DNA from 2 places in the Bradyrhizobium sp. 14AA genome. Region 2 is predicted to be linked to the other one. Evidence: riboswitches for the same ligand, from Rfam matches in the RefSeq annotation. Region 2 holds a riboswitch; the other holds the start of a gene.
What was found. A riboswitch is a leader RNA that binds a small molecule or an ion and turns the genes downstream of it on or off. The one in region 2 is predicted to bind cobalamin.
Positions count from the first base shown of each region.

Region 1: it holds a riboswitch for cobalamin, as region 2 does, so the genes downstream of both, RAD15_RS36720 (TonB-dependent receptor) here and RAD15_RS27650 (DUF1636 family protein) in region 2, are expected to answer to the same signal.

Region 1 is NZ_JAVAYM010000028.1:112,172-117,582, reverse strand. It holds gene RAD15_RS36740 (adenylate/guanylate cyclase domain-containing protein) at 1-367, shown strand, start outside; gene RAD15_RS36735 (hypothetical protein) at 471-647, shown strand; gene RAD15_RS36730 (hypothetical protein) at 801-1,013, shown strand; gene RAD15_RS36725 (hypothetical protein) at 1,145-1,402, shown strand; cobalamin riboswitch at 1,452-1,663, shown strand; gene RAD15_RS36720 (TonB-dependent receptor) at 1,778-4,024, shown strand; gene RAD15_RS36715 (hypothetical protein) at 4,099-4,680, shown strand.
Region 2 is NZ_JAVAYM010000017.1:172,161-177,571, forward strand. It holds gene cbiB (adenosylcobinamide-phosphate synthase CbiB) at 1-661, shown strand, start outside; gene cobD (threonine-phosphate decarboxylase CobD) at 673-1,638, shown strand; gene RAD15_RS27640 (cobyric acid synthase) at 1,627-3,075, opposite strand; gene cobO (cob(I)yrinic acid a,c-diamide adenosyltransferase) at 3,081-3,716, opposite strand; cobalamin riboswitch at 3,757-3,976, shown strand; gene RAD15_RS27650 (DUF1636 family protein) at 4,072-4,446, shown strand; gene cobW (cobalamin biosynthesis protein CobW) at 4,443-5,411, shown strand, end outside.

The sequences.
Region 1 (5,411 bases), on a different contig from region 2:
CAAGGTCTACGGTACCCGCATCCTGATCTCGCAGGCGACGGCGGACGCGATCGGCGCGCAGCTCGACCTGCGCGAGGTCGATCGCCTCGCGGTCGCCGGCCAGAGCGCACCGCAAGCGATCTTCGAGGTGATGGCAAGGGCGGGCGCACTCACCGCCGCGCAGGACAGCCTGCGCGCGCACTATGCCGAAGGTCTCGCGGCCTATCGCGCCCGGCGCTTCGAGGAGGCCCGCGCCGCCTTCAACGCGGCGCTCGAGGCCGTCCCCGGCGATGGTCCCTCGCGCGCGCTGCTCGGCCGCATCGACCAGTTCGAGGCCAATCCGCCGGGCGAAGGCTGGGACGGCGCCTGGCGGCTGGAGCAGAAATAGGCGGCCGCGGGAAAAATTGATTGTACCCGATAACGATGTTCGCTGTGACCTATTTCCCGGGCTTAGGTTTGGTGTCCTTGTGGCGTTTGATGGGGACACGCCGATGACGGAACTTCAGGACAGGCTGGAACGGTTCGAGACGCTGACCGCCGAATGCGAGCTGATCGCCAAGCTCGCCACCGACAGCACCAAGCGCGAGTTCTATCTGAAACTGTCGGAACAATACCGCCAGCTGGCGGTGGACATGCGGCAGGCGATCGCGACCAAAGCGGCGGCCTGACGCCAGCTGCAATCCGTTTTTAATGTTTGGCGCGCATCCTCTGGGGATGCGGGCGTCGCGCTTCCACGATTGCTCGCAGTGGGAATGCCGGGGTCCGTTGCGATGCAGCGTACCTCGCTGAAATCGCTTTGCCGCTCCCTATAGGGCAATCCCATGCGCCTTCTTGCAGTTCTTGTTCTCGCGCTCGCAACGGCAGCCTGCAACCAGGAGCAGGACATCACCGGCTCGACCTTGGTTTGCCCGATGCGGAACTACAGCTCGTACAATGCCCGGGACATGAACCAGTGCGTTGCCGCCTGCAAGGCGTGCGACCACGGCACCACGGTCACCTGCACCACGTCCTGCACCCTCAAGGGCGCGCACTGAGGCCTTCCGGCGCCAAGGGAGCGCCAAGGGCCGCCGGGCTTCCCGAGGCAGGAGGTCAGCGGTGCCGAGGCACCGGAACGATTCACATGCGTTAATCATTGAAGGGGCGGCAGGACGCGGAGTCCGATGGAATGGGTATGCTCGATCCCGGTCGATTTCTGGTGTCGTGCTCGCATTGCGATGCTTGGCCGATGGCGGCCAATGTGAAACGTTCGAGCTGGTCGGCATCCCCGCACGAAGTCCGCTTCGTGTGCCCGCGCTGCCGCCGCGAGGAGACCGCGATCGTCTCCGCCTCCGGCGAGCTGACGCCGATCAAGCGCCTCGACGTTCCGCCCCGCGACGTCACCGTTGCCTGGGCCCTGGCCCAGCGCCCGCGAGGACGGACCTGAACAGCCGGCATGCGGCACTATCGGTCGATTGACTCCGCAGCCGCGCGGCCCGTAAATGATCGGCGACGGTTCTCCTCACGGAGATCAAAAGGGAACGTGGTGCGGGATTTCCCAACGCGGGATTTTCTCAATGCCATGGCTGCCCCCGCAACTGTAAGCGGTGAATCTTTCGTCCTATGCCACTGGGAATCTCGGTCCTGGGAAGGCGACGGAGGGTAACGACCCGCGAGCCAGGAGACCTGCCGTCAGCCGTGGTCACACGCGAAGATGTCGGTCGGGGAGTACAGACATTGGCTTCATCGGAGCAATCGATCGCTCCGCCATGAAACCTCGTTCGCTGTGACGTGCCACTGACGTCATGCCGAGGTTACAATTGTGTCCCGTTTCGTCTCTGCAGCCGGGCGCCTCTGCGCCGGCCTCTTCACGTCCGTTTCCCTTTATCCGCTCGATCTTTCGACCGCCTTTGCACAGCAGGCCACCGCCGAGCCCTTGCCGCCGATCGAAGTGACGAGGTCCGACGAGAACCGGACGCGCGCGAGGGTTGCCGGCGACGGCGACACGGTCTGGCGGCGGGCGGCACCGAATGTCGCGCCAGGCGGAGCGCCGACGGGCACTGGCTCTGGCTCGTCCGGCTCCGGCCGTGAGACTGCCACCAGCAGCGGCGGCATTGTCGGGGCCGCCACGACCGTCATCACGGCCGCAGACATCGCCCATTCGCCGTCGCAGACGCTTGCCGAGATCATCGCGACGCAAGTGCCCGGTGCCCAGATCACGACGCTCTATGGCGGCCAGATCGGCGCCAAGACCAGTGTGGACCTGCGCGGCTTTGGTGCGTTTGCCACAGCCAACACGCTGGTGCTGGTCAACGGACGACGCCTCAACGATATCGACATGGCGCAGGTGGACCTCTCCACCATCCCGCTCAACTCCATCGAGCGGATCGAGATCACGCGCGGCAATTCCGGTGCGGTGCTTTATGGGGACAACGCGGTCGGCGGCGTGATCAACATCGTCACCAAAAACGGCGTCGGCGGACCGCCCGCCACCGCGCGCATCGAGGCCGGCTTCGGCTCGTTCAACACTGGGATCGGCAACGTCTCGACCTCGCTCAATTCCGGTCCGTGGTCGACCTCGTTCTACGGCAATGCCGTCAAGACCGACGGCTATCGCGACAACAATCACCATGTTCAGGAGAACGGCGTCGGCAATCTCAATTACACCACGCCCGGCCTGACCGCCTTCCTGACCGTCACCGGCGACAATCAGGAGCTGCGGCTGCCGGGCGGCCGCACCGTCGACCCCTCGATTGGCCTCGACGAGCTCGCCACCGCCCGGCGCGGGACCAGTACGCCGTTCAACTACGCCAACCAGCAGGGTTTTAGCGCGACCGCAGGCTTCACCAAGACCCTGGTGAATGGCGTCGATCTCATCGTCGATGGCGGCGTGCGTGACAAGAAGCAGCAGAGTGCGTTCTTCGCGAGCCCGACGCCGGTGCCGGCGTTCTTCACGTCGACCTATGTGAATGCTGACCTCACGACGTGGTCGATCACGCCGCGGCTCAGCGTGAAGGGCCTGCTGTTCGGAATGCCGTCGCAACTCTTGACCGGCATCGACTATTACGATGCGAGCTTTCAGCAAAACCGCGGCGCCGGGCAGGGGCTTACTCCCTGGCACAATTACGACCTCCGGCAGCAGACGGTCGCGGGCTATTTCCAGCATACGCTGGGTGTGGCGCCCACGACCGACATCTCCTACGGCGCGCGAGTGCAGAATGTCAGTCTCTCCGCTCGCGACAATTTCGACCCGGCGGCGCCCTTCAACACCGATATCGGTGCGCTTCCACTCGGCAGCGACGAGACCCAATATGCGCTGCATCTCGGTGCCGAGCATCGCCTCAATGACACGGTCTCGCTGTTCGGCCGCGCCGCGCGGGCGTTTCGCACGCCCGATGTGGATGAGCGCGTGTCGTCAGGACCGTCGTTCGATCCCTTTACCTTCGCGCCGATCCCGCAAACCTTCCAGCTCAAGACCCAGACCTCGCACGATGTCGAGGGTGGTCTGCGCATCGGAGGGGGAGGGCTTCAGATGCAGAGCAGTCTCTATCTGATGGACCTCACCAACGAGATCCATTTCAATCCCATCCTGTTCTACAACACCAATCTCGATCCGACCCGGCGCTACGGTTCGGAGACCAGTCTGTCCTATCGCGTCAACGATGCTCTGCTGCTGCGCTCGAGCATGGCCTATACGAGGGCTGTCTTCCGCGAAGGTGTCTGGGCCGGCAACGACGTGCCGCTGGTGTCGCGCACCACGGCGAGTGCGGGCATCACCTGGAACATCTGGCAGAATTACGTGGTGCTCGATGCCACCGCGCGGTTCTGGAGCGAGCGGCGGATGGACAACGACCAGGCGGGAACCCAGAAACCGATCCCTGCCAATGGCACGATCGATCTCAGGCTCAGCGGTCAGTACGAGCGGTACTTCTGGTCGCTCAGCGTCAACAATGTGCTGAACGCGCTCTACTACGACTATGCCATCGCAAGCACTTTTACGGACGGTCGCTTCAGCGCCTACCCGCTGCCCGGCCGAACCTATCTGCTCAAGGCCGGCGCCAAATTCTGATCAAGGCTTTGAACCCCGACGGAGCTGTCACAGGCCCGCAAATGGACTAGAATTCGACAACAAGGAGATCACTTATGGCTCTCGATATCCTGCCGTCTCACGCCGACCGGCTCCGGCTTCACTCGGTCGCGCTGCGTCTTGCACCGATGTTCTGCCTTGCGCTGCTGACGACGTCGTGCGCGCTCGCGAGCTTTGCGCTCGCCTGCGCGACGCCGTTCGCGGCCTTCGCAGTTCTCGCGGCTGCGATGCTGCCGCTGCGCCGGGCGTTGCTCGTCGTGACCGGCGCCTGGCTCGTGAACCAGACCATCGGTTTCGGCGCGCTGCACTATCCGATCGATGGCAGCACCATTGCCTGGGGCTTTGTCATCGGCGCGGCAGCGCTTCTCGCGACCGCCGCGTCATCCACCGTCCTCCGCATGCTGCCGCAGGGCCGCACGCCGCTGATGCTGGCGCTCGCTCTCGTCGCCGCCTATGCGGTCTATGAGCTCGTGCTCCTCGCCGCGACGCCGTTCCTCGGCGGCGAGGGCGCCTTCACGGCCGCCATCGTGACGCGCATCGGGCTGACCAGTGCCGTCTGGCTCGCCGGCCTCGTCGCCGCCTGCGAGATCGTGCGCCTGGCCGATCCATTCGGGCGCAAGGGAGCGATGTCGGCCTGAGCGTTGCTCTCGTAGCCCGGGTGAGCGCAGCGATACCCGGGCGCGCTCGTTCGGCGTGGCACCGTTCCCGGATTGCACGGCGCTTTATCCGGCTGCGGGCCGTCATCGTTGCCCCGTCGGGCAAAACACCCGCGAGGCTGTCAATCCGCCTGCGCGAAAATATTCCGCTTTACCGAAATTCGGAAATAGCGTATGTGTCGCTTATCCCGGCTCATCCTTGAGGGGCGATCTTGTGGTCGTCATTTTCGCGAGCCGGGCTTGCGGTGGACGCGGCAGTGTCGGGCGCGAAAGTTAAGGGCAGGGCGGATTGCTCTCCGTGAGCCCGAGGCTTCGCGCTGGATGAGCGGCGCTGCTAGGCTTCGTCTCGTCTGTAAGTTTCCGGCTCTGTCGACAGGGTCGGGAAAACTGCGGCGAAATGGCGGGCCGTGCGTACGGCAAAACCGTGTGGTCCTGGCCGTCGTTGCTACGGTCAAGCCCTGGCGAATGCGGCAGTCGCGTCAACCGGCGCGGTGCCGGCGACTTTCGCGGGGGCGAGGGAGGCCAAAGGGAACTCGGCTCCCGGGAGAGCACGGCATAAGCCGTCCGACCATCGCGCAGGGAAGGCCGAGTGATTGGCTACACCTGTATGCTGCTGTGCGGTTTTTCTGCGTGTGCTTTTCGCGCAGCGGACCGCGGGTGCCAGCCGGCACCCGGCCTTCCCTGCGCCCTCTTGGATCAGAGGGCGGAGCGAC
Region 2 (5,411 bases):
GGCCTGGCCGTTGGTTGCCTTGCGCTCGTTGCACGACCATGTGGCTGCCGTTGCTGGCCCCTTGCTGGCCGCCGACGTCACCGGTGCGCGCGATGCGGTGTCGCGCATCGTCGGGCGCGATCCGGCGGCACTCGATGAAGCCGGCATCGCGCGCGCGGCGATCGAGAGCCTCGCCGAAAACGCCTCCGACGGCATCGTGGCGCCCGTGTTCTGGGGCGCGCTGTTCGGCCTGCCCGGCATCTTGGGCTACAAGGCGATCAACACGCTGGACTCCATGATCGGTCATCGCAGCGAGCGGCACGAGGCCTTCGGCTGGGCCGCGGCGCGCATCGACGACGTCGCCAACTTCATCCCAGCGCGCCTGACCGGATTTCTGTTCGTGCTGCTCGCACCAAGGCGATCCGAGGCGCTGTCGTGCATGACGCGCGATGCGCGCCGCCACCGTTCGCCCAATGCCGGCTGGCCGGAAGCGGCGATGGCCGGTGCGCTCGGCGTGCGGTTCAGCGGCCCCCGCATCTATCACGGCAGCGTCACGAACGAGCCCTGGCTCAACGAAGGCGCGCGCGATCCGATCGCCGCCGACATCGGTGAGGGATTGACGGTCTACCGCCGCGCCATGCTGCTGCTCGCCGGCGTGCTTGCGATCCTGGCCTTCGCGTGAAAGAACAGGGCATGCGCGAGCACGGTGGAAATCTCGATCTGGCCCAGCAGCGTTTTGGTGGGCGCGCGGAGGACTGGATCGATCTGTCGACCGGGATCAGCCGGCTGCCTTATCCGGTCGGCGAGGTGAGCGCGCGCGCCTGGAGCGCGCTGCCGTCGCGTGCCGAGATCGAGACGCTGCACAGGGCCGCGCAGCACGCCTACCGCACGAACGCTGCGATCGTCGCGATGGGCGGCGCGCAGGCCGCCATTCAATTGCTGCCGCAACTGGCGCCGCCCGGCCGCGCGCGCATCCTCGCGCCAACCTACAATGAATATGCAGGCGTCCTCTCGGCTGCGGGCTGGGATGTCCAGGAGGCCGGGGAACTCGACGCGCTCGCGGGCGCGGATCTCGCTGTCGTCGTCAATCCCAACAATCCCGATGGCCGGAGTTTTGCGCCAAACGATTTGCTGGCGCTACTGCCGCGCGTCGGCCGACTCGTCATCGACGAGAGCTTTGCCGACGCCGTACCAAAGCTATCGCTTGCGCCTGAGGCGGACAGGCCGGGACTGCTGATCCTGCGCTCGTTCGGAAAATTCTATGGCCTTGCGGGGCTGCGGCTTGGGTTCGCAATCGGCAATGCGGCCGACATCGCCAGGTTCGCGGCGGTGTCGGGTCCATGGCCGGTCTCGGGCGCGGCAATCGCAATCGGCTGCCGCGCATTGCGTGACAATGCCTGGGCCGAGGCCACGTCAGTGCGGCTGGCGCGCGACTGCGTTCGCCTCGACGAGATGGCACGAGGGCAAGACTGGCGGCTCATCGGCGGCACATCGTTGTTTCGTCTCTATGAGACGCGCGATGCGCTTGCCGCGCAGGAGAAGCTGGCGCGCGGCCACATCTGGTCGCGCGTGTTCGCGAAAGAGCCGACCTGGCTGCGGCTCGGCCTTCCCGGCAGCGAAGCCGAATGGACGCGCTTGGCCGGGGTGCTAGCGCGCTAGCGCGAGCAGGCCTTCGACATCGAGATGCTGTTCGATGTGATCGGCGAGCGCGTCGAGCGCGCTTTCGACCCGGGCGTGATAGGGCTCGTCGCCGGCGGGGATGTCGAGCTTCGCCAAGAACGCCTTGCGGAAATCATCCGACGTGAACAGGCCGTGCAGATAGCTGCCCTGCACGCGGCCATCGCGCGCGATTGCGCCTTCCGGCTCGCCGTTCAGCTTTGCGAAGGGGCGAGTGCGATCGGGCCCATCAGTGCGGCCGATGTGGATTTCGTAGGCCTCGATCGGCTGCTCCGTGCCAGCATGCACGGCCGCGACGCGCGTCAGCGTCTTCTGCGGGCTCATCACCGTTTCCACATCCAGGAGACCGAGCCCCGGCGTGTCGCCGGCGGGGCCTTCGATGCCATCGGGATCGGCGACGCTGCGGCCAAGCATCTGGTAGCCGCCACAGAGGCCGAGCACATGGCCACCCCGGCGGTGATGCGCGAGCAGATCGATGTCCCAGCCCTGCGCGCGCAGGAAGGCGAGGTCGCCGCGGGTGGATTTCGAGCCGGGGATGATGACGAGACGGACATCACCGGGGATCGCTTCGCCTGGGCGCACCATCACGAGATCCACGCCAGGCTCGAGCTTGAGCGGATCGAGATCGTCGAAATTGGCGATGCGCGACAGCGCAAGGCAGGCGATCTTGCACTGGCCGGGCTTGCGGGCATCGCTCAGGCCCAGCGCGTCCTCAGCCGGCAACTCGCCGGCGCGCGCAAACCAGGGCAGCACGCCAAGGCCGCGCCACGCCGTTTTCTGTTCGATCAGCTTGTAGCCGTCGTCGAACAGGGTGGGATCGCCCCGGAACTTGTTGATGACAAAGCCCTTGATCATCGCGGCATCGTCGGGGTCGATCACCGTCTTGATACCGACGAGCTGGGCGATGACGCCGCCGCGGTCGATGTCGCCGACCAGCACCACGGGCACGTCAGCCTTGCGCGCAAAGCCCATATTGGCGATGTCGGCCTTGCGCAGGTTCACCTCGGCCGGACTGCCGGCGCCTTCGATTAGCACCAGATCGGCGCGGCCCTTCAGCCGCTCAAAACTCTCCAGCACGGCGCCCATCAGCGACGGCTTCATCGCAGCATATTCGCGCGCACGCGTGGTCGCGATGCGTTTGCCCTGCACGATCACCTGCGCGCCGACATCGGTCTCGGGCTTCAAGAGCACCGGGTTCATGTCGGTATGCGGCTCGACGCCGGCGGCCAGCGCCTGCAGCGCCTGTGCGCGGCCAATCTCGCCGCCGTCGACGGTAACGGCCGCGTTGTTCGACATGTTCTGCGGCTTGAAAGGGAGCACGCGCAGGCCGCGCCGCGTGAAGGCGCGCGCGAGGCCCGCGACGATGAGCGACTTGCCCACGTCCGAGCCGGCCCCCTGGATCATCAATGCGCGTGCCATCGAACTTAGAACTCGACGCCGGCCTGTGCCTTGATGCCGGAGCGGAACGGATGTTTCACCAGCGTCATCTCGGTGACGAGGTCGGCGATCTGGATCAGCTCGTCCTTGGCGTTGCGCCCGGTGAGCACGACATGCGTCATCTCAGGCTTTTGCGTCGTCAGGAACTCGACCACTTCGGCGATGTCGAGATAATCGTAGCGCAGCGCGATGTTGATCTCGTCGAGCACGACCATGCGCAGGTTCGAGTCGAGGATCAGCTCCTTGGCCTTCTCCCAGCCGGCGCGCGCCGCGGCGATGTCGCGGGCACGGTCCTGCGTCTCCCAGGTGAAGCCTTCGCCCATGGCGTGGAACTGGCAGAGGTCGCCGAAATGGCCGGTGAGCAGGCGCCGTTCGCCGGTGTCCCAGGCGCCCTTGATGAACTGCACGACCGCGCAGGGGAAGCCATGGGCGACGCAGCGGACGATCATGCCGAAGGCCGAGGAGGACTTGCCCTTGCCGGCGCCGGTGTGGACGATGATGAGGCCCTTTTCGCCGCTCTTGGTCGCCATGATCTTGTCGCGGGCGGCCTTCTTCTTCGCCATTTTCTGGGCGTGCCGGGCGTCGGTTTCCTCAGCTGTTTGGGTATCCGGTTCAGGCGTCATCGTACCCAGTCCTTCGGCTTGACAAGAGGCGGCCGGGGGCAAATGGTGGCCCGGCGTTGGTTCCTGTCCTACGACAGGCGAAGAGGGAATGCGATAGGGTCCGAATCGGCAAGATTTGGGTCCAAACTGCAGCCGCCCCCGCGACCGTGACCGGAGAGATGCCCGAAGCCACTGACCCCTGACGGGATCGGGAAGGCGGGGATCGAAGGGCAAAACCCTGCTCCGCAAGCCGGGAGACCTGCCAGCGCGGACGAGTTTTGGACCGGCGGACGGGGTGTTCCGCGACGGGGAAACGGCCTCTCGAGTCAGGGTCCGTGTGCCTCATCGCCTCCCGCTTTTTATCCTGGAAGAGGCGATGACCGTCACACTTCACGTCTGCATCACCTGCCGTGCCGGCCAGACGCTTGGCGAGGGCGAGACGACACCCGGCAAGCGCCTGCACGGTGCGATTCTCGATGCCGGCGTACCCGACGGCGTCAGCGTGGTTCCCGTCGAATGCCTGTCTGCATGCAACCAGGGCTGCTCGGTCGCGCTGAGCGCGCCCGGCCGCTGGTCCTATGTCTATGGCCGCCTCTCGGATGCAAATGCGAGCGACGTGGTCGCGGGCGCCGCGGCCTATGCGGCCGCGCCTGACGGCCTCGTGCCCTGGCGGAGCCGGCCGGAAATATTCCGCAAGCAGTCGCTTGCCCGCATTCCCCCCATTGCCGTCGTGCCGGAGGCCGCCGAATGAACTCGCTCGCAAAAGTCCCGGTCACGGTGGTCACCGGCTTCCTTGGCTCCGGCAAGACGACGCTGATCCAGCATCTGCTCGCCAACGCCGACGGCAAGAAGCTCGCCGTGCTCGTCAACGAGTTCGGCAGCGAGGGCGTCGATGGCGAGATCCTGAAATCCTGCGCCGACGCCAATTGCCCCGAGGAGAACATCGTCGAGCTCGCCAATGGTTGCATCTGCTGCACCGTGGCCGACGATTTCATTCCGACCATGGAAAAACTGCTGGCGCGGCCGGTAAGGCCCGATCACATCCTGATCGAGACCTCGGGCCTGGCGCTGCCGAAACCGCTGCTGAAGGCGTTCGACTGGCCGGAGATTCGCTCGCGCATCACTGTCGACGGCGTGATCGCGCTGGCCGATGCCGAAGCTGTTGCGGCCGGCCGTTTCGCGCCGGACCCGGATGCCGTCGAAGCGCAGCGCGCGGCGGACGAGAATCTCGATCACGAGACGCCGCTGTCGGAAGTGTTCGAGGACCAGATCGCCTGCGCCGACATCGTGCTGCTGACCAAGGCCGATCTTGCGGGGAGCGCCGGCATCGAAGCCGCCAAGGCGGCGATCACCGCCGAGATGCCGCGGCGCGTGCCGATGCTGCCGGTCACCGACGGTGCGATCGATGCGCGCCTCATCCTCGGCCTCGGCGCTGCCGCCGAGAACGATCTCGCCGCACGCCCGTCGCATCATGACGGCGAGGAAGAGCACGAGCATGATGATTTTGCCTCCGTCGTGATCGATCTTCCTGAGGTCGCCGACGTCGATGCGCTGGTCGCCTCCGTCCAGCGTCTGGCGCGCGAGCAGAACGTGCTGCGCGCCAAGGGCTACATCGCCATCGCGGGCAAGCCGATGCGCCTGCTGCTTCAGGCGGTCGGCGAGCGCGTGCGCCACCAGTTCGACAAGCCCTGGGGCGCCGGTCACAGGCAGTCAAAG